4 regions of the Variovorax sp. P1_H2 genome follow, and region 1 is predicted to be linked to each of the others. Evidence: predicted binding sites of a transcription regulator. Region 1 holds the regulator's gene; each other region holds the start of a gene.
What was found. The regulator sigma-54, encoded in region 1, starts transcription at its own class of promoters, with help from an activator protein. The targets are predictions, from matches to a motif close to TGGCANGNAANCTGCTTT.
Positions count from the first base shown of each region.

Region 2: AC1D2E_RS07195 (transglutaminase family protein) is a predicted target of sigma-54. The motif match lies at 2,558-2,575, and genes of this name have one in related genera.
Region 3: AC1D2E_RS25260 (nitrate- and nitrite sensing domain-containing protein) is a predicted target of sigma-54. The motif match lies at 1,620-1,637, and genes of this name have one in related genera.
Region 4: AC1D2E_RS22275 (isopenicillin N synthase family dioxygenase) is a predicted target of sigma-54. The motif match lies at 1,699-1,716, and genes of this name have one in related genera.

Region 1 covers NZ_JBFUCJ010000157.1:6,220-10,682, forward strand. The annotation lists gene AC1D2E_RS32265 (phospholipase D family protein) at 1-1,335, opposite strand, end outside; gene AC1D2E_RS32270 (RNA polymerase factor sigma-54) at 1,338-2,918, opposite strand; gene lptB (LPS export ABC transporter ATP-binding protein) at 2,932-3,726, opposite strand; gene lptA (lipopolysaccharide transport periplasmic protein LptA) at 3,723-4,409, opposite strand.
Region 2 covers NZ_JBFUCJ010000013.1:21,928-26,390, forward strand. The annotation lists gene AC1D2E_RS07190 (DNA internalization-related competence protein ComEC/Rec2) at 56-2,506, opposite strand; gene AC1D2E_RS07195 (transglutaminase family protein) at 2,631-4,463, shown strand, end outside.
Region 3 covers NZ_JBFUCJ010000089.1:18,502-22,964, reverse strand. The annotation lists gene AC1D2E_RS25270 (alpha/beta hydrolase-fold protein) at 1-592, shown strand, start outside; gene tsaD (tRNA (adenosine(37)-N6)-threonylcarbamoyltransferase complex transferase subunit TsaD) at 540-1,589, opposite strand; gene AC1D2E_RS25260 (nitrate- and nitrite sensing domain-containing protein) at 1,716-3,002, shown strand; gene AC1D2E_RS25255 (CmpA/NrtA family ABC transporter substrate-binding protein) at 3,325-4,463, shown strand, end outside.
Region 4 covers NZ_JBFUCJ010000072.1:10,305-14,767, forward strand. The annotation lists gene AC1D2E_RS22265 (BMP family ABC transporter substrate-binding protein) at 1-161, opposite strand, end outside; gene AC1D2E_RS22270 (VOC family protein) at 151-558, opposite strand; gene AC1D2E_RS22275 (isopenicillin N synthase family dioxygenase) at 648-1,652, opposite strand; gene rutR (HTH-type transcriptional regulator RutR) at 1,888-2,634, shown strand; gene rutF (NADH-dependent FMN reductase RutF) at 2,653-3,204, opposite strand; gene AC1D2E_RS22290 (malonic semialdehyde reductase) at 3,237-3,827, opposite strand; gene rutD (pyrimidine utilization protein D) at 3,824-4,463, opposite strand, start outside.

The sequences.
Region 1 (4,463 bases):
CGAACCCAGGAACAGCGCGCGGCGGTCGAAGATCGCCGCCTTCGCATGCAGCCGGCCGACCTGCGAGCCGAACAGCCCGAGCCGCACGCTGCGCTTGGTGCGCGCCGAGCTCAGCTCGTGGATCTCGACGCCGAGCCGCAGCATGTCGGGCCGGTAGCGCCGGTAGCCGGTGTGGACCAGCGGCTCGTCGGTGGCCGCGAGCGAATTGGTGACGACGCTGATCCGGACCCCGCGGCCGCGGACCTCGCGCATCACCTCGAGCCCGGCCTTGCCCGGGATCAGGTAGGGCGACACCAGCGTGACTTCGGAACGCGAGCGCCGCATCTGCTCGATCACGTTGTAGCGCACGCTGTCGACATCGAGCAGCGGCACGCCCCCGTAGGACACGGTCTTGCCGACCACGCGGTCGGGCGAGTCGGCATAGGCCTCGGCCAGGGTCCAGATCAGGTCGAGCCGGGCGCCGTCCTTCAGCTCCGGCCCCAGCGGCGCGTAGCCCAGGACGTCGTTCGGCGCCGGCGGCCGCGGCGCCGGGGTGTTGGCGGGGCCGGTGGCCTGCTCGAAGCGCCGCTGCAGTTCCTCGGGCGTCAGCGAGGAAGCGACCACGGTGCCGATCGGCCGCACGTAGGGGCTGTTCCAGTAGAGATCGAAGAGGCTGCCCAGGCGCTTCGCCAGCGCACCGGCGACGAAGGTGTCGATGTCCAGGAAGTTCGCGCCCGCGGTCCGCGCGAAATATTGGCTGCCGATGTTGCGCCCGCCCGCCACCGCCATCGCGCCGTCGGCGATGAAGAGCTTGTTGTGCATCCGGCGGTTGACGCGGTCGAAATCGAACAGCGAACTCGAGAAGCGCTGCACCATGCTGCCGCGCCCGGCCGGGAACGGATTGAACAGGCGCAGCTCGAGGTTCGGCGTCGCGGCCAGCGCCAGCAGCAGCTCGTCCTCGCCGGAGGTGTAGAGGTCGTCCATCAAGAGCCGCACGCGCACGCCGCGCAGCGCCGCGTCGCGCAGGCTGCGCAGGAAGTAGCGGCCGGTCTCGTCGTTCTCGATCTGGTAGTACTGGACGTCCAGCGTGCGCTCGGCGCGGCGCGCCAGCTGCAAGCGCGTGTCGAGCGCGAAGTCGCCGCCGGGCATCAGCCGGAAGCCGCTCAGGTCGGGATCGGGCGAGGAGGCCTTGGCGATCCGCCCCAGCGTGGTGGCCGCGGAGGCCGCGATCGCGCTCGATGGCTGGCGCTCGAACTCGGCCGGCAGCATGGCGCAGCCGCCGGCCAGCAGAGGCGCCGCCATCAGTGCCGCGCCGAGCCGCCGCCCGCGCACCGCCAGGCCCGCGCCGCGAGGCATCGCTAGAGTGCCTTGCGCAGATTGGCCGGCGCGATGCGCAGGGCCTCGCGGTATTTCGCCACCGTGCGGCGCGCGCATTCGATCCCCTGCTCCTTGAGCATTTCGGAGATCTGACTGTCCGACAGCGGCTTCTTGAGGTCCTCGGCGCTGACGAACTGCTTGATCAGCGCCCGCACCGCGGTGCTCGATGCATTGCCGCCGGTCTCGGTGCCAAGCGCCGAGCCGAAGAAGTACTTGAGCTCGACCGTGCCGTAGGGCGTCGCCATGTACTTGGCGGTGGTCACGCGGCTGATGGTCGACTCGTGCAGGCCGAGCTCGTCGGCGATCTCGCGCAGCACCAGCGGCCGCATCGCCAGCTCGCCGTGCACGAAGAAGCTCTTCTGCCGCTCGACGATCGCGTTCGACACCCGCAGGATGGTGTCGAAGCGCTGCTGGATGTTCTTGATGAACCAGCGCGCCTCCTGCAGCCGCTGCGACAGCGCCTGGCTGCCTTCGCCCTTGTGCTGCTTGAGCGCGCCGGCGTAGATGTCGTGCACGCGCAGCCGCGGCATGACCTCGGGGTTCAGCATGACGCGGAACTTGGTGTGGGTGCCGTTGCCGATGCGCGTGACGATCACGTCGGGGATCACGACGTTGCGTTCGACGTCGACGAAGCGGCGGCCGGGCTTGGGCTCGAGCCTGGCGATCAGCTGCAGGGCCGCGCGAACCTCTTCCTCGTTGCTGCGCGTGAGGGTCGCGAGCCGCTTGAAGTCGCGCCGCGCCAGCAGCTCCATCGGCTGCTTGCAGATCGCGATGGCCGTCTCGCGCACCTGCGCCTCGTCGGCGCTCTCGCCGGGATGCGCCAGCGCGCGCAGCTGGATCGTCAGGCACTCGCCGAGGTTGCGGGCGCCGACACCGACCGGCTCCAGGCTCTGCAGCAGGCCGAGCGCGACCTGGAAGTGGTGCACCAGGTCGTCGAACTGGTCGTTGTCGTCGCCGGCCAGGCCCGAAGCCAGGGCCGGCAGCGAATCCTCGAGGTAGCCGTCGTCGTTGAGCGACTCGATCAGGAAGCGCAGCGCGGCGCAATCGGTCTCGCTGAGCCGCAGGCCCAGCGCCTGCCGGTGCAGGAAGGATTGCAGCGACTCCTGGCTGCGCGCCAGCTCGGTGGCGTCGGTGCGCTCGTCGTCGCCCAGGTTGTTGGTGCGCGCCGGGGCGTCGCCGCCCCATTCGCTGTCGTCGGGCGCCAGGTCGACCGTGCCGTCGCCTTCCCAGTCGGGCTCGGCGTCGACGGCGTCGGCGGTGGCCGTCTCGGTTTCGGACGCGGCGACCGCGACTTCGGCCGGCGCCGACGGACCCGGCGCGAAATCGCCCTCGACTTCGGCCTGCCGATCCTCGTCGCGCACCGGCGCATCCGCCGATTCCAGGCCGAATTCCTCGCGCGCCGCCTCCTCGGCAGTGCGCTCGAGGAACGGGTTGTCGTCGAGCATCTGTTCGACTTCCTGGCTCAGCTCGAGCGTGGACAGTTGCAGCAGCCGGATCGACTGCTGCAGCTGCGGCGTGAGCGCCAGGTGCTGGGAGACGCGAAGCGAAAGCCCCTGCTTCATCGAGATTGGGCTCCTACATCCGGAAGTGTTCGCCCAGGTACACGCGCCGTACCTCGGTGTTGTCGACGATCTCCGAAGGCGTGCCTTGTGCCAGCACGTGCCCGTCGCTGATGATGAACGCGTGATCGCAGATGCCCAGCGTTTCACGCACGTTGTGGTCGGTGATGAGCACGCCGATGCCGCGCTCCTTCAGGAAGTTGATGATCCGCTGGATCTCGATCACGGCGATCGGGTCGATGCCCGCGAAGGGTTCGTCCAGCAGGATGAAGCGCGGCTGGGTCGCCAGRGCCCGCGCGATCTCGACCCGGCGGCGCTCGCCGCCGGACAGCGACAGCGCCGGCGAATCGCGCAGGTGGTCGACCCGCAGGTCGGCCAGCAGTTCGGCGAGACGCTCTTCCATGCGCGCCTTGCCGAGCGACACCATGCGGCCCTGCTCGTCGGGCTCGCTCTGCAGCTCGAGCACGGCGCGCACGTTTTCCTCGACCGTCAGCTTGCGGAAGATCGAGGCCTCCTGCGGCAGATAGCTCAGGCCCATGCGCGCGCGGCGATGGATCGGCATGTGGGCGATCGGCTCGCCGTCGATCATGATCTCGCCGGCGTCGGCCCGCACCAGCCCGACGATCATGTAGAAGGAGGTGGTCTTGCCGGCGCCGTTGGGGCCCAGCAGGCCGACCACTTCGCCCTTCTGCACGGCCAGCGACACGTCCTTGACGACCTTGCGGCTGCCATAGCTCTTTTGCAGGCTGCGCGCCTCCAGCCGGCTGCCCGGCTGGCCGTCGCTGGCACTGATTCCGGCTGCTTCGATCACTTCTTGAAGTCTCCGCCGAGCGTGGTGGTGGCACGCAGGCTATTGCCCGGCGCCGGCGTGGCGGCGGGCTTGGCGGCGCCGGCCGTCGGCGCCGCGGCCGGCACGGTCGCCGGCTTGGGCGTCAGGATGGCCTTCACGCGGCCGCTCGGCTGGGTCGCCACGCCGGCGTTCGGCGGCAGCGACGCGCCATTCACCGTGAAGGTGTCGTTGCTCTGGTCATAGACGATCAGCGGACCGCTGCTCTCGTCGCTAGGCGTGGCGCCGATCAGGCGGCGCATGACCGCGCGGCGGATGAACTTCACGTTGTCGGCGCGGCTGTCGTACTCGATGACCTCGCCCTCGCCCTCGATCCACTCGTCGGTGCCGGCATTGCGCTTCTGCTTGAAGTAGGAGAGCTTGCCCGGTTCGGCCGTGACGACGCCGTACTGGTAGCCCTCGGGGTCCTGGCGGACGTCGATGCGCGCGCCGCGGATCTGGATCGTGCCCTTGTTCACCAGCACGTTGCCGGTGAACACGCTGGTCTGCTTGAGGTCGTCGTAGCGCATCGCGTCGGCCTCGATGTTCATCGGCTTGCTCCGGTCAGCCTGCTCGGCCTGGGCCAGCGATGCGAGACCGGCCAGCACGATGGCGAGGAACAGCACGCGCACGGGGCGGCGGGGAAAGGAGAAGGAGGGAGAGGTCATAGAGGCACGAAACTTGCTCTGCGATTGTATGCGTCCCCGGGACGCCACTTGCGC
Region 2 (4,463 bases), on a different contig from region 1:
GCAAGTTCAAGGCCAAACCCTTCCGGAAGATGGCGGATATCGCGCCTGCCCGACTTCATGGCGGCACGTGATGCCAGTAGCGCCGCCCTCGCAAGCGCTCGCAGCCCAGCGCCGAAGGCGTGCTGCTCGACCATGTCGCCGCCCCGCAGCGGGACGACTCGGCCAACGCAATCCCGCGCTCCCGGTAGCGCGCCACCACCTCCTCGGCCGGATGCCCGAAGCGGTTGCGGTATCCGGCCTGGACCAGCGCGAAGCGCGGCTGCACCGCGTCGAGCAGCAGCGCGCTCGACGAGGTCTTGCTGCCATGGTGAGGCACCAGCAGCAAATCGGCGCGCAGGTCCGGCGTGCGGGCCACGAGCGCGGCTTCCTGCAGCCGCTCGATGTCGCCCGCCAGCAAGACGCTGGCGCGGCCGTTGCCGATGCGCAGCACGCAGGAGATGGCATTGGGCTTCGCCGGCACGAAGGACGCATAGTCGTCGCCCTGCGGGTGCAGCAGCTCGAAGTCGACGCCGTCCCAGCGCCAGCGCTGGCCGGCCTCGCAGCGCCGCGCCGGACGCACGGCCTGCAAGGGATGCCCGTCCTCGATCGAACTCAGCAGGCTCGCCTGCGGCTGCGTGGCGAGCACCGCGGCGGCGCCGCCGGTGTGGTCGCTGTCGCGGTGGCTCAGGACCACGACATCCAGCCGCTCGCCGAACGCCCGCAGCAGCGGCACCAGCACGCGCTGGCCGGCATCGCTTTCCGGGCTGTAGCGCGGCCCGGCGTCATAGAGCAGGCTGTGCGAGGCGGTGCGCACCAGCACCGCATTGCCCTGTCCGATGTCGGCCGCCAGCAACTCGAACTCCCCCGCCGCCGGCCTTGGCGCCTGCCACAGCAGCGCCGGCAGCAGCAGGGGCAGTCCCAGCACGCGCACCGACCCTGGCAGCCGCATCGCCAACAGGGCACCGCCGGCCACGCCCGCCACGGCGGTCCAGAGCGGCGGCGCGGGCATCGAGAAGCTCGCAAAGGGCAGCGCCGCGAGCCATCCCAGCACCGCGAGCAAGGCCTGCACCGACTCGGCGGCCAGGTGCCAGAGCGGCGGCACGACGACGCCCAGCATCGCCAGCGGCGTCACCACCAGCGTGACCCAGGGAATCGCGATCGCATTGGCCAGCAGACCGACGGCCGAAACCTGCTGGAACAGCAGCAGCGTGAGCGGCGTCAGCGCCAGCGTCACCACCCATTGCTCGCGCAGCATGCGCAGCAGGCGCGCGCCGATGCCGGCGGGCGCGCCGCCCGGCGCCGCCCCCTCGGCGGCGAACAGCACGCCCACGGCGACGAAGCTGAGCCAGAAACCCGCCTGCATCAGCGCCCACGGATCGGCTGCGACCACCACCGTGCAGGCGAACAGCCAGACGAAGGGCCAGGGCCAGCGCCGGCCCATGAGGCGCAGCAAGCCGATGGCGGCGAGCATCAGAACGGTTCGCCGCGAGGGCACGCCCCAGCCGCTGAACACCGCATAGGCGGTGGCGAGCAGCACGCCGCCGACCAGCGCGGCATGCTGCGCCGGCCAGCGCAGCATCAGGCGCGCGCTGCGGCGCCACAGGGCACCGGCCGCCAGCGTCGCGAGCCAGGCGAACATCGTGATGTGAAGCCCCGAGATCGACATCAGGTGGGCGACGCCGGTGGCGCGGAAGACGTCCCAGTCGGCGCGCTCGATCGCGTTCTGGTCACCGGTGACCAGTGCCGCGATCACACCGGCCTGGCGCGGGTCGCCGATGCGCTCGAATACGACATCGCGCACCGCCTCGCGCAAGCGCTCCACGGGGTGGCGCCAGCCCGATGCCATGCGCTCGGGCGACGGATCGCGAACCCCGTTGCGCACTTGGCCGCTGGCGTGCTCGCCCTGCTCCCACATGCGCAGCTCGTGATCGAAGCCATGTGGATTGAGGCTGCCGTGCGGCGCCCTGAGCCGCACGGCAAAGCGCCAGCGCTCACCCGCGTGGAGCGGCCCGAGGCCGGCCCCTGCAAGGGCCGGCGCGCCGGCCTCGGCGCGAGCCCACGGACCGCCACCCGGCGCGAACCACGCCAGCGAGATCCGCGACGGCACGCGCGGCGGACCTTCACCCTTCGACGCGGCGTCGATCCAGCTCGCCGACTCCACCTCGAACGAAAAGCGCAGGCCGCCCGCGCCATGCTGGGGCATGCTCGCGACCCGCCCTTCCAGACGCAAGTCGCGGCCTTCGAGGGCTGGTGGCAGTGCGCCGGCGGCATACGCAGTGGCGCGCCATCCTGCCAGGCCGCCCCCGGCCATCGCACCGAGCCACAACGCCAGCAACAGCCGCAGCCAGGCCGCCGGCCCCCGCCGCCGCGAGCGGAGCGCAAGCCAGCCCACCCCTGCGCCGGCAAGCAGGCCGGCATAGAACGCAGCGGGCCACAGCTCGGCCTGCTGCAATTGCAGCGCCGCGCCCAGCAGCGAGCCCGCCATCGCGGCGAACGCGGCCAGGGCACGCCCCTCCAGCCCGGCCATCACGGACCGAATTTCCCACGCATCTGCAATTCACTCCCTTGCGCACTTCTTTGGCGCGCAAATTGCTTTCTGTGTCGGCTAGTATGCGTCTCACTCCGAGGCACCCTCGACGCACCGAGAAAAAATGTCCATCCACGCCGCCCTCCACCACGTCACCCACTACAAGTACGACCGTCCGGTGCAACTCGGTCCTCAGGTGGTCCGACTGCGCCCGGCACCGCATTGCCGCAGCAACCTCATCTCGTATTCGCTGCGGGTCGAGCCCGAAGAGCACTTCGTCAACTGGCAGCAGGACCCGTTCGCGAACTACCAGGCGCGGCTGGTGTTCCCCGAGAAAGCGCGCGAGTTCAAGGTCACGGTCGACCTCGTGGTCGAGATGGCGGTCTACAACCCCTTCGATTTCTTCCTCGAGCCGCAGGCCGAGAACTTCCCTTTCAAGTACACCGAGTCGCAGGCCCAGGAACTGGCGCCCTACCTGGTGGCCGACGAGGCGACGCCGCGGGTCCAGGCCTACCTCGAGAAGATCGATCGCAAGGCGCAGCGCACCATCGACTTCCTGGTCGGGCTCAACCAGCAGGTGCAGCAGGACGTCAACTACCTGATCCGCATGGAGCCCGGCGTGCAGACGCCGGAAGAAACGCTCACCAACGCCTCGGGCTCCTGCCGCGACTCGGGCTGGCTGCTGGTGCAGTTGCTGCGTCACTGCGGTCTCGCGGCGCGCTTCGTGTCGGGCTACCTGATCCAGCTGACGCCCGACGTCAAGGCGCTCGACGGCCCGAGCGGCACCGAGGTCGACTTCACCGACCTGCACGCCTGGTGCGAGGTCTACCTGCCGGGCGCCGGCTGGATCGGGCTCGACGCCACCTCCGGCCTGCTGGCCGGCGAAGGCCACATCCCGCTGGCCTGCACGCCGACGCCGTCGAGCGCCGCGCCGATCGAAGGCGTGGTCGACGACGCCGAGGTCGAGTTCGGCCACGAGATGAAGGTCACGCGCATCCACGAATCGCCGCGCGTGACCAAGCCCTACACCGAGGAGCAATGGGCCGAGGTCCTGGCGCTCGGCGACCTGGTCGACAAGCGCCTGAAAGCCGGCGACGTGCGCCTCACGATGGGCGGCGAGCCGACCTACGTCGCCACCAGCGACCGCGACGCGCCCGAATGGAACACCGATGCGCTGGGCCCGACCAAGCGCGGCTTTGCCACCGAACTGGTGCACAAGCTGCGCGCCGAATACGGCCAGGGCGGCTTCCTGCACTTCGGCCAGGGCAAGTGGTATCCGGGCGAGCAACTGCCGCGCTGGGCGCTGTCGATCTACTGGCGCGCCGACGGCCAGACGCTGTGGCACAACCCCGAGCTGTTCGCCGACGAGCGGCACCCCACCCACTACACCAGCGAGGACGCGCGCCGCTTCACCACCGTGCTGGCGCATCGCCTGGGCCTCACCGAGCGCTTCATCCAGCCCGGCTACGAGGACGTCTACTACTACCTCTGGCGCGAGCGCCGGCTGCCGGTCAACGTCGACCCCTTCGATTCCAAGCTCGACGACGAGATGGAACGCGTGCGCCTTCGACGGGTGTTCACGCAGAAGCTCGATGCGGTGATCGGCTACATGCTGCCGATCGAGGCCGGCAATGCCAACCTCGACGCGCCGGCCCTCGAAGGCCCGGGCTGGAAGACCGGCCCCTGGTTCCTGCGCGACGACCGCATGTACCTGATCCCCGGCGATTCGCCGATGGGCTACCGGCTGCCGCTCGACTCCCAGCCCTGGACGAGCAAGGGCGACTACCCCTACCTGGTCGAGCGCGACCCGACCGCGCCGCTCGGCAGCCTGCCGAGCGCGGCCGACTACCGTGCGCGCTACACCGGCCTGCCGACCGGTGCGAGCGCCGACCGCGGCGCCGTGCCCTACGCCTTCGGCGCACCCGAAGCCGCGCCGGCAGCACTGCGCATGCAGTCG
Region 3 (4,463 bases), on a different contig from region 1:
CCTGCTGGTGGATGCAGACGTCTCCTATTACTACGACCAGACCTTCATCGAGCGGCTGCACCACGACGTGCTCGAGCCGCAGCGTGCCGCCGGCTACAAGTCGATCTGGCTGGTGGGCATCTCGATCGGCGGCTTCGGCGCCTTGATCCACGAACTGGCGAAGCCCGGGGCGGTCGACGGCATCGTCGCGCTGGCACCCTACCTGGGCCGGCGGCCGATCGGCGCCGAGATTCACAAGGCCGGCGGACTGCGCGCCTGGAAGGCGCCCGAAGGACCGCCGCCGGACGAGGAAGTCGATCGCAAGCTGTGGCCGTGGCTGCAGCAGTACGCCTCGCCCCAGCGCGCGAAGCACCTGCCCCCGCTGTATCTGGGCTTCGGGCTCAGCGACCGCTTCGCCTCCAACCACCAGCTGCTGGCCGAGGCGCTTCCGCCCGGCCACGTGTTCACCACCGAGGGCGGCCACGACTGGCCGCAATGGTCTCAGCTCTGGCGCAAGATGCTCGATGTGCTGCCGCTGCCGTCGCTGGCCCGCGAAGGCGTCAGGCGGCCTGCAGCGACGAGTCCAGCGATGCCAATGGCCATCGCGGCTTGACGTCGAAGGCGTAGCGCTCGGTCGGCGCCTGCACGCCGGCGGCGAGCCGCATCGCCGCCGCCATCGCGATCATCGCGCCGTTGTCGGTGCACAGGTGAAGCTCCGGGTAGTGCACCCGCACGCCCCGCTTCGCGCAGGCCGCATCGAGCTGCTGGCGCAGCATGCGATTGGCGCCGACGCCGCCGGCGACCACGAAGCGGTCGAGCCCGGTCTGCTCGATGGCCGCCATCGACTTCTTCAACAGCACCTCGACGATCGCGGCCTGGGTCGAGGCGGCGAGATCGGCCTTGCGGTCCTCGAGCTGGTCGCCGAGCTTCCTGGCCTGGGTCAGCACCGCGGTCTTCAGTCCGGCGAAGGAGAAATCCAGGTTGCCGCTGTGCAGCAGCGGACGCGGGAGCTTGAAGGCCTCGGCGTCGCCTGCCTCCGCCAGCTTGGCAAGCCAGGGTCCGCCGGGATAAGGCAGGCCCATCAGCTTGGCGCTCTTGTCGAAGGCTTCGCCGGCGGCGTCGTCGATGGTTTCGCCGAGCAGTTCGTAGCGCCCGACCCCCTCGACCCGCATCAGCTGCGTGTGGCCGCCCGACACCAGCAGCGCGACGAAGGGGAACTCGGGCGGATCGGCGCTCAGGAAAGGCGACAGCAGGTGGCCTTCGAGGTGATGCACGCCGAGCACCGGCTTGCCGAGCGCCGCTCCCAGCGCACAGGCCACGCCGGCGCCGACCAGCAGCGCGCCCGCCAGGCCGGGTCCGCGCGTGTAGGCGACGATGTCGACTTCGGACAGCCGGCGGCCGGCCTCCGAGAACACCGTCTCGGTCAGCGGCAGGACGCGGCGGATGTGATCCCGGCTCGCGAGTTCGGGCACCACGCCGCCGTAGGCCTGGTGCATGGCGATCTGGCTGTGCAGCGCGTGCGCGGCCAGGCGCGGCAATCCGCTGGCGCCGGCCTCGACCAGCGCCACGCCCGTTTCGTCGCAGGAGGATTCGATTCCCAGTACAAGCATGGGTGCGAGTGTAGGCGGGGCATGCAGTCGGGGCACGGATGTTGCTCAATAGGCTCGCCCCCAGGTTGGCTCGCTGCCTGCCCGCCCTGGGACCTATTGGACGCAGATGGAAGTCGAAACACCACGATGAAATCCGGTTTGAGCTTCCTGGTCGGCGCGCTGCGTTGCGAAATCGACCAGCTGGAACAGCTTGCGCGCACCAGCGAACTGGTGGCGACGATCGGCCGGCTGGTGCATGCCCTGCAGCGCGAACGCGGCATTTCGAATGTGCTGCTGGCCTCGCACGGCCAGCGCTTTGCCCCGCAGCGCGAGGAGCAGATCGCCGAATGCCTGCGACTGGAAGAAGCCGTGCGCCTGGCCTTCGACCAGCTCGATGCCGAAGGCGGCCGCGTCGGCAACGGCGCCCGGCTGTTCAGCCGCATCGCCTGGGTGCTGCCGGGGCTGGACGCCCTGCCCGAGCTGCGCCGCCGCATCGGCGCGCTGGAGCTCGACGCCGGCCGTTCGACCGCGGCCTTCGTCAAGCTGGTCGCCGGCCTGATCGCGGTGGTGTTCGAGGCCGCCGACGGCGCCACCGACCCGGAAATCTCGCGCCGCCTGGTGGCGCTGTTCAATTTCATGCAGGGCAAGGAATTCGCGGGCCAGGAACGGGCCTGCGGCGCCGCGGCCTTCGCTTCCGGCCGCAACGATGCGGCGCGCCAGCAGCAGTGGCTGCACCTGATCGCCTCGCAGGAGCATTGCTTCCAGCTCTTCACCGACTTCGCAGCCCCCGGACTGGCGCAGGCCTGGGGCGCGCTCCAGGCCCCCGCCCAGCTGGCCGAACAGGAGCGCCTGCGCCGCATCGCCTGCGCCGCACCGGCCGGCGTGGCGCTCGACAGCGAGCTGAGCCAGACCTGGTTCGACTGCTGCTCGCGCCGCATCGACGCCATGCAGGCCATCGAGGAACGGCTGGCCTCCGACCTGCGGCAGCTCTGCATGCAGAAGACCGCGCAGGCCCGCAAGGAACTGCAGGCCCACGAAGCCCTGCTCGCCAGCCTGCAGGGCGAGAACGGGACGGCGGCGGACTTCTTTCTCGATGCGGTCGCCATGCCGGACGCCACGCCCTCGCCGTCTTCGCCGGCCGCCGGCGCGACCTACGGCCGGCAGCTCGAACGATCGATTCTCGACATGGTGCAGGAGCAGTCGCGCCGGCTTCAGGCCATGGGCGACGAACTCGACACGGTGCGCGCCGCCCTCAACGAGCGCAAGCTGGTCGAGCGCGCCAAGGGCCTCCTGATGGCCCACCGACGCATCAGCGAGGAGGAGGCGCACAAGATGCTGCGCCAGACCGCGATGAACCAGGGACGGCGGCTGGTCGAGGTCGCCGAATCGGTGCTCGCGATGGCCGAGTACCTGCCCGCCGACCGGGCTTCCTGAGTGCGCCGCACACCCGGAATGGTGCACCGCACAAGCGCTGCGTCGCACAGAATTCGCCCGCGATCCCAGACAAATCGAGTCCTGATGAGCCTTGAATGCTCTCACTTTCATAGCACCCAAGAACTGGCACACCACTTGCTTTCTTTCCGCACATAGACCAACGAAGGTCTTCAGGCAGGCGGCATCCAACGGCGGATGCGGTCCACCGAACCGGACAAAGGCGTCCTTGTCCCGCACGGGCTCGACTCAGAGCAGCCCGTGCGGCGGTAAGGGCGCCTTTTTTGTTTTTCCGAATCGATTTTTCATTTCCGGAGTACGCCCCATGACCGAAGCGCTGAAACACAAACTGAGTCGCCGCCGAGTACTGCAGGCCGCCGCCGCGGGCGTGGTCGGCCTCGACCCTGCGCTGCGCGCCGCCGTCTGGGCCCAGGGCTCGGACAAGCCCGAGAAGGAGGAAGTCAAGATCGGCTTCATCCCGCTGACCGACTGCGCCAGCGTCGTGATGGCCTCGGTGCTCGGCATCGACAAGAAGTACGGCGTCAAGATCGTGCCGAGCAAGGAAGCCAGCTGGGCCGGCGTGCGCGACAAGCTGGTCAACGGCGAACTGGACTTCGCCCACGTGCTGTACGGCCTGGTCTACGGCGTGCACCTGGGGATCGGCGGTCCGAAGAAGGACATGGCCGTCCTGATGACCCTCAACAACAACGGCCAGGCGATCACGCTGTCGAAGAAGCTGGCCGACAAGGGGGCGGTCGACGGCGCCTCGCTGGCCAAGGTCATGGCCAAGGAGAAGGCCGAATACACCTTCGCCCAGACCTTCCCCACCGGCACCCACGCGATGTGGCTTTACTACTGGATGGCCGCCAACGGCATCAACCCGCTGAAGGACGCCAAGGTCATCACCGTGCCGCCGCCGCAGATGGTGGCCAACATGCGGGTCGGCAACATGGATGGCTACTGCGTCGGCGAACCCTGGGGCCAGCGCGCGATCATGGACGGCATCGGCATCACGGCAATCACGACGCAGGACATCTGGAAGGACCATCCCGAGAAGGTGCTCGGCACCACCGGCGACTTCGTGAAGAAGTATCCGAACACGGCGCGCGCCGTGACCGCCGCGATCATCGAGGCCGGCAAGTGGATCGACGCCGGCCTGCAGAACAAGAACAAGATGGCCGAGACCATCGCCGACAAGAGCTACGTCAACACCAGCGTGGACGCGATCAACCAGCGCATCCTGGGCCGCTACACCAACGGCCTCGGCAAGAACTGGGACGACCCCAACCACATGAAGTTCTACAACGACGGCGCGGTCACCTACCCGTACCTGTCGGACGGCATGTGGTTCCTCACGCAGCACAAGCGCTGGGGCCTGCTGAAGGAGCACCCCGACTACCTGCAGGTGGCGACGCAGATCAACCAGATCGACATCTACAAGCAGGCCGCCGCCGCGACCAAGAC
Region 4 (4,463 bases), on a different contig from region 1:
AAGGCCTGCGTCCAGCCGCCGTCGTTCTTCGGGCCGAAGTACAGCATCGCGATCTTGGGCTTGCCCTTGAGGGTGAAGCCGTCGGCGGCCACGGCCGGGCCGGCCAGGGCCATGCCCGCCAGCAGCAGCGCCACGGCGCAGGGAATCGATTTACGCAACATCGCTCTGACCTTTCATCATGAAATTGATCCGGAACACGTTGCCCTCGGGGTCGAGCAACACCGACTGGTACCAGTCGTAATAGGTGACGTAGGGCGCCTTGATCAGCGTGGCGCCGGCCTCGACGGCGATCGGCACCATGCGGTCGACGTCGGCCTGCGCGTCGACGTCGATGTTCAGCAGGAACTTGACGCCGCGCGTGTCCGAGAACTCGGACAGCTGCAGCAGGCCGTAGGCGTCGTGCGCGTTGAAGCCCAGGCTCGAGCGGCCGGTGTCCAGGCCGCGGAAGATCGGCGAGCGGATCGCCTCGATTTCGGCGAAGCCGAACACGCGCTGGTAGAAGCCGCTGAGCGCGACCACGTCCTTCGCGAAGACGTTGACGTAGGAGAGATGGGGCATGTCAGTGCCCGCCCGGCCGCCCGAAGGGCACTGAGCACCCCCTCGGGGGGCAGCGATACGCGAAGCGATGAGCGTGGGGGCGTTTCATGTCAGGCGATAGGGGCCTTGGTGCCGCCGAAGGTGGTTTGCTTGACGAACTTCGACTTCAGGTGGTCGCCCGAGCTGACCGGTGCGTACTTCGGCTGTTCGCCGGGCGCCAGGCAGCTCGGCAGGCACTCGACCATGGCGTCGTAGTTGGGCTGGTGGAAGAACACCAGCGATTGGCGGCGGTTGGTGTTGGCGATGTCCGGCGGCGGGTTCACGACGCGGTGCAGCGTCGACACCCACTGGTCGTTGGTCCACTGCATCATCAGGTCGGCGATGTTGACCACCAGGGCGCCTTCGACGAGCGGCACGTCGACCCACTGGCCCGCCTTGTTGAACACCTGCAGGCCCTTGTCGTCGGGCAGCACCACGGTCAGGCTGCCGTAGTCGCTGTGGGCGCCGGCGCGCAGCTGGCCGGGCAGCGCCGCCTCGGTCTGGGGCGGATAGCTCAGCACGCGGAACATGCTGATGTGCTTGTCGATCTTGTCGTCGAAGAAGCTCTCGGGCAGCTTCAGGGCCAGCGCGAAGATGCGCATCAGCGAACGCGACAGCTCGCTCATCGCCTCGAAGTACGCGTCGTACGCGGCCTGGAAGCCCGGCAGCGGCGGATAGGCGTTGGGCTCGAAGTGCGGGCCGGCCGCCTCGCCGCGGTGGTACGCGTCGTTCGGCACCTTGGCCGGGCCGATCGAGAACGATTCCTTCAGGTCGCCGGGTGCCGCTTCTTCGAGGCTGTACGACAGGCCTTCCTCGCCGACCGCGCTGTAGCCGCGCACCGCATCGTCGCGCGGCCGGTCGACCTTGCGCTTCTCGGCCAGCGGCAGCGCGAAGAACTCGCGCGACACGGCCGACACGCGCGCGATCAATTCCTGCGAGATCCCGTGATTCGTGATGACGAGGAAGCCGATGCCGCGGCAGGCCTCCTCGACCTTGCGCGCGACTTCGGCCTTGCCTTCGGGCGTGGCCGCGAAGTAGGGCGCCAGGTCGATGATCGGAACGGACAAGAGTGTCATGCGTCAATCCTTGAACAACGCAGGGTGGGCGCGTTGCGCAGCACGACATGCAACGTCCATGCCAGTTGGACCAAATGGACAAATACGGTAGGCTGCGACGGCGCGGCGCCCGATTGCGCGTGCATGTGCCTCGCGTTGGTGCGCCGCATGGTCCAGCCCGGGGCGATGCGCGGGTACGGCTCGTGCAAGCGAACTGCGCACGACATCCGACAACACACGAGGAAAGCAGCAGCACATGCCAAAGACACCGGGCGGGCGAACGGCCACGACGCGCAAGGGAACGGCGGTGGCGAAGCCGGGCAAGGCCAAGGCGTCGCAACGCGTCATCGCGAAACGGACGCCGGTGCCGCGCAGTCCGGCCGCCGTGAGCCGGCGCCTGCGCCAGATCGAGGACAAGCGCAGCGTGATCCTCGCCGCCGCCCTGGGGCTGTTCTCGCGCTTCGGCCTGCATGGCACCAGCGTCGACCAGGTCGCGGCGCGCGCCGACGTGTCGAAGAGCAACCTGCTCTATTACTTCGCCAACAAGGAAGAGCTGTATGTGTCGGTGCTGCGCGATCTGCTCGCCGTATGGCTCGAGCCGCTGCGCGGCTTCCATGCCGACCAGGACCCGCGCGAAGCCATCGCAGACTACATCCGGCGCAAGCTCGTGATCTCGCGCGACCAGCCCGATGCGTCGCGCCTGTTCTGCCTGGAGATGATCCAGGGCGCACCACTCCTGCGCGACGAACTCGGGCGCGAACTGCGCGACCTGGTCGACCGCAAGTCGGAGGTCATCCGTGACTGGGTGGCCGCCGGCAAGCTGGCGCCCGTCGACCCGCACCACCTGATCTTCGCGCTCTGGGCCACCACCCAGCACTACGCCGATTTCGGTGTCCAGGTGCAGGCCATCACCGGCCGCACGCTCGACGATCCGGCCTTCTTCGAGCAGGCGGTGGCGAACGTCCAGCGCATCGTCCTCGAAGGCGTCTCGGCGCCGTCGTAGCGCCCCGGCCTGAGGGCATCAGTGCGGCTGGGCCACGATGTCGTGGTAGCGCCGGTCGAAGTAGATCAGGCCGTGCGCGGTGTCGCCCAGCGCGATCGCCACGGCCTCGCAGAACAGCACGTCGTGGGTGCCGACGCTGGTGCTGCGCACGACCCGGCAGTCGAAGGACGCGGCCGCGCCTTCGAGCACGGGCGAACCCGTGGCGCCGGTGCGCCAGCGGCCCGCGGCAAAGCGATCGTCCATCGGCGTCTTGCCGCCGAAGACGCCGGACAGCGTCTGCTGGCCGGCCGCGAGCACGTTCACGCACAGCACGGCGTTGGCCTGGAACGCGGGGTACACCGACGCCGTGCGCTTGAGGCAGATCAGCAGCGTGGGCGGCTCGTCCGTCACGCTGCACACCGCGGAGGCGGTGAAGCCGGCGCGCCCGGCCGGGCCGTCGGTGGTGATGATGTTGACCGCCGCGCCCAGGCGCGACATCGCGTTGCGGTAGTCGGTCTTTTCGAGCACCCGGTCCGGGCTGTCGGGGGCGGCGGCGTTGGATACAGCGGCAGGCACGCGGGCGGTCAACATGGTCGGTACTCCGTGGACAGGTTCGGCCGTGCTCAGGCCAGCGTGCAGGCGTCTTTGAAATCGAGGCGCGGCAGGCGGCCGAACACCTTCGAGGCATCGCCGTGGCCGAGGTTGATGAGGAAGTTGGCGGTCCATGTGCTGCCGGCGAAGAACGCGGCATCCACCTTGGCCTTGTCGAAGCCCGACATCGGGCCCGCGTCGAGCCCGAGCGAGCGGGCGGCAAGCAGCAGGTAGGCCGCTTGCAGCGTGCCGTTGCGGAACGCCGTCTCGTGGGCGAGCTCGGGGCTGCCCGTGAACCAGCTCTTCGCGTCGCCGTGCGGGAACAGCTTCGGCAGTTCCTCGTAGAAGGCCTTGTCCCAGGCGGCGATCACGGTCACGGGTGCGGTCAGGGTCTTCTCGAGATTGCCTTTCGACAAGGCCGGGGCCAGGCGCTGCTTGCCCTCCGGCGTGCGCACGAAGACGAAGCGGCCGGGCGAGCAGTTGGCCGAGGTCGGGCCCATGCGGGCGAGCTCGTACAGCTGCCGCAGCACGGCGTCGGAAACGGGCTCCGCGCGCCAGCCGTTGTGCGAACGGGCTTCGGAGAAGAGGGTCGCCAGCGCGGTGTCATCCAGGTTGGGGGTCATGGTGTGCTTTCGGGTGCCGTCACGCGGGAGAGGAACGCGAGCAAGCTGCGGTTGAAGGTTTCGGGGTCGGTCACGCTGTGCGCATGGCCGCCGTGCGGCACGCGGTCCAGCGTGGCGTTCGGCAGGCCGTGCGCAAGGCGTTGCGAGCAGGTCCAGGGCACCAGCACGTCGTCGGTGGCGGCCGCGACCAGCGTCGGCGCGGCGATGTCCGCCAGGCGTGCATCGACGTCGAAGGCGCGCAGCGCCGCGATGCGCGCGCGCATGTTGGCCTCGCCGGGGAAGTGCGCATGCGCATGCTCGACCTCGTCGGCGACGCGCTGCGCATGCTCGGCGCACCAGGCGGCCGGGTACAGGAAGATCGGCTGCGCCTCGACATAGGCGCGCGCGCCGCAGGCGCCGAGCAAGGCCAGGCGGGCGTCGAAGCAGCGCGCCGAATGCGAATCGGGCCGGGACCACGCGTTGACCAGCACCAGGCTGGCGACCCGCGAGGGCGCGTCAAGCGCCAGCTGCAGGCCCGCCAGGCCGCCCAGCGCATGGCCCACCAGGTGGCAGCGCGGCGTCGACGTCGCGTCCATGATCTCGATCAGGTCGCGCGCCATGTCGGCGATCGCATAGCCCTCGGCGAGCGCGGCGGGG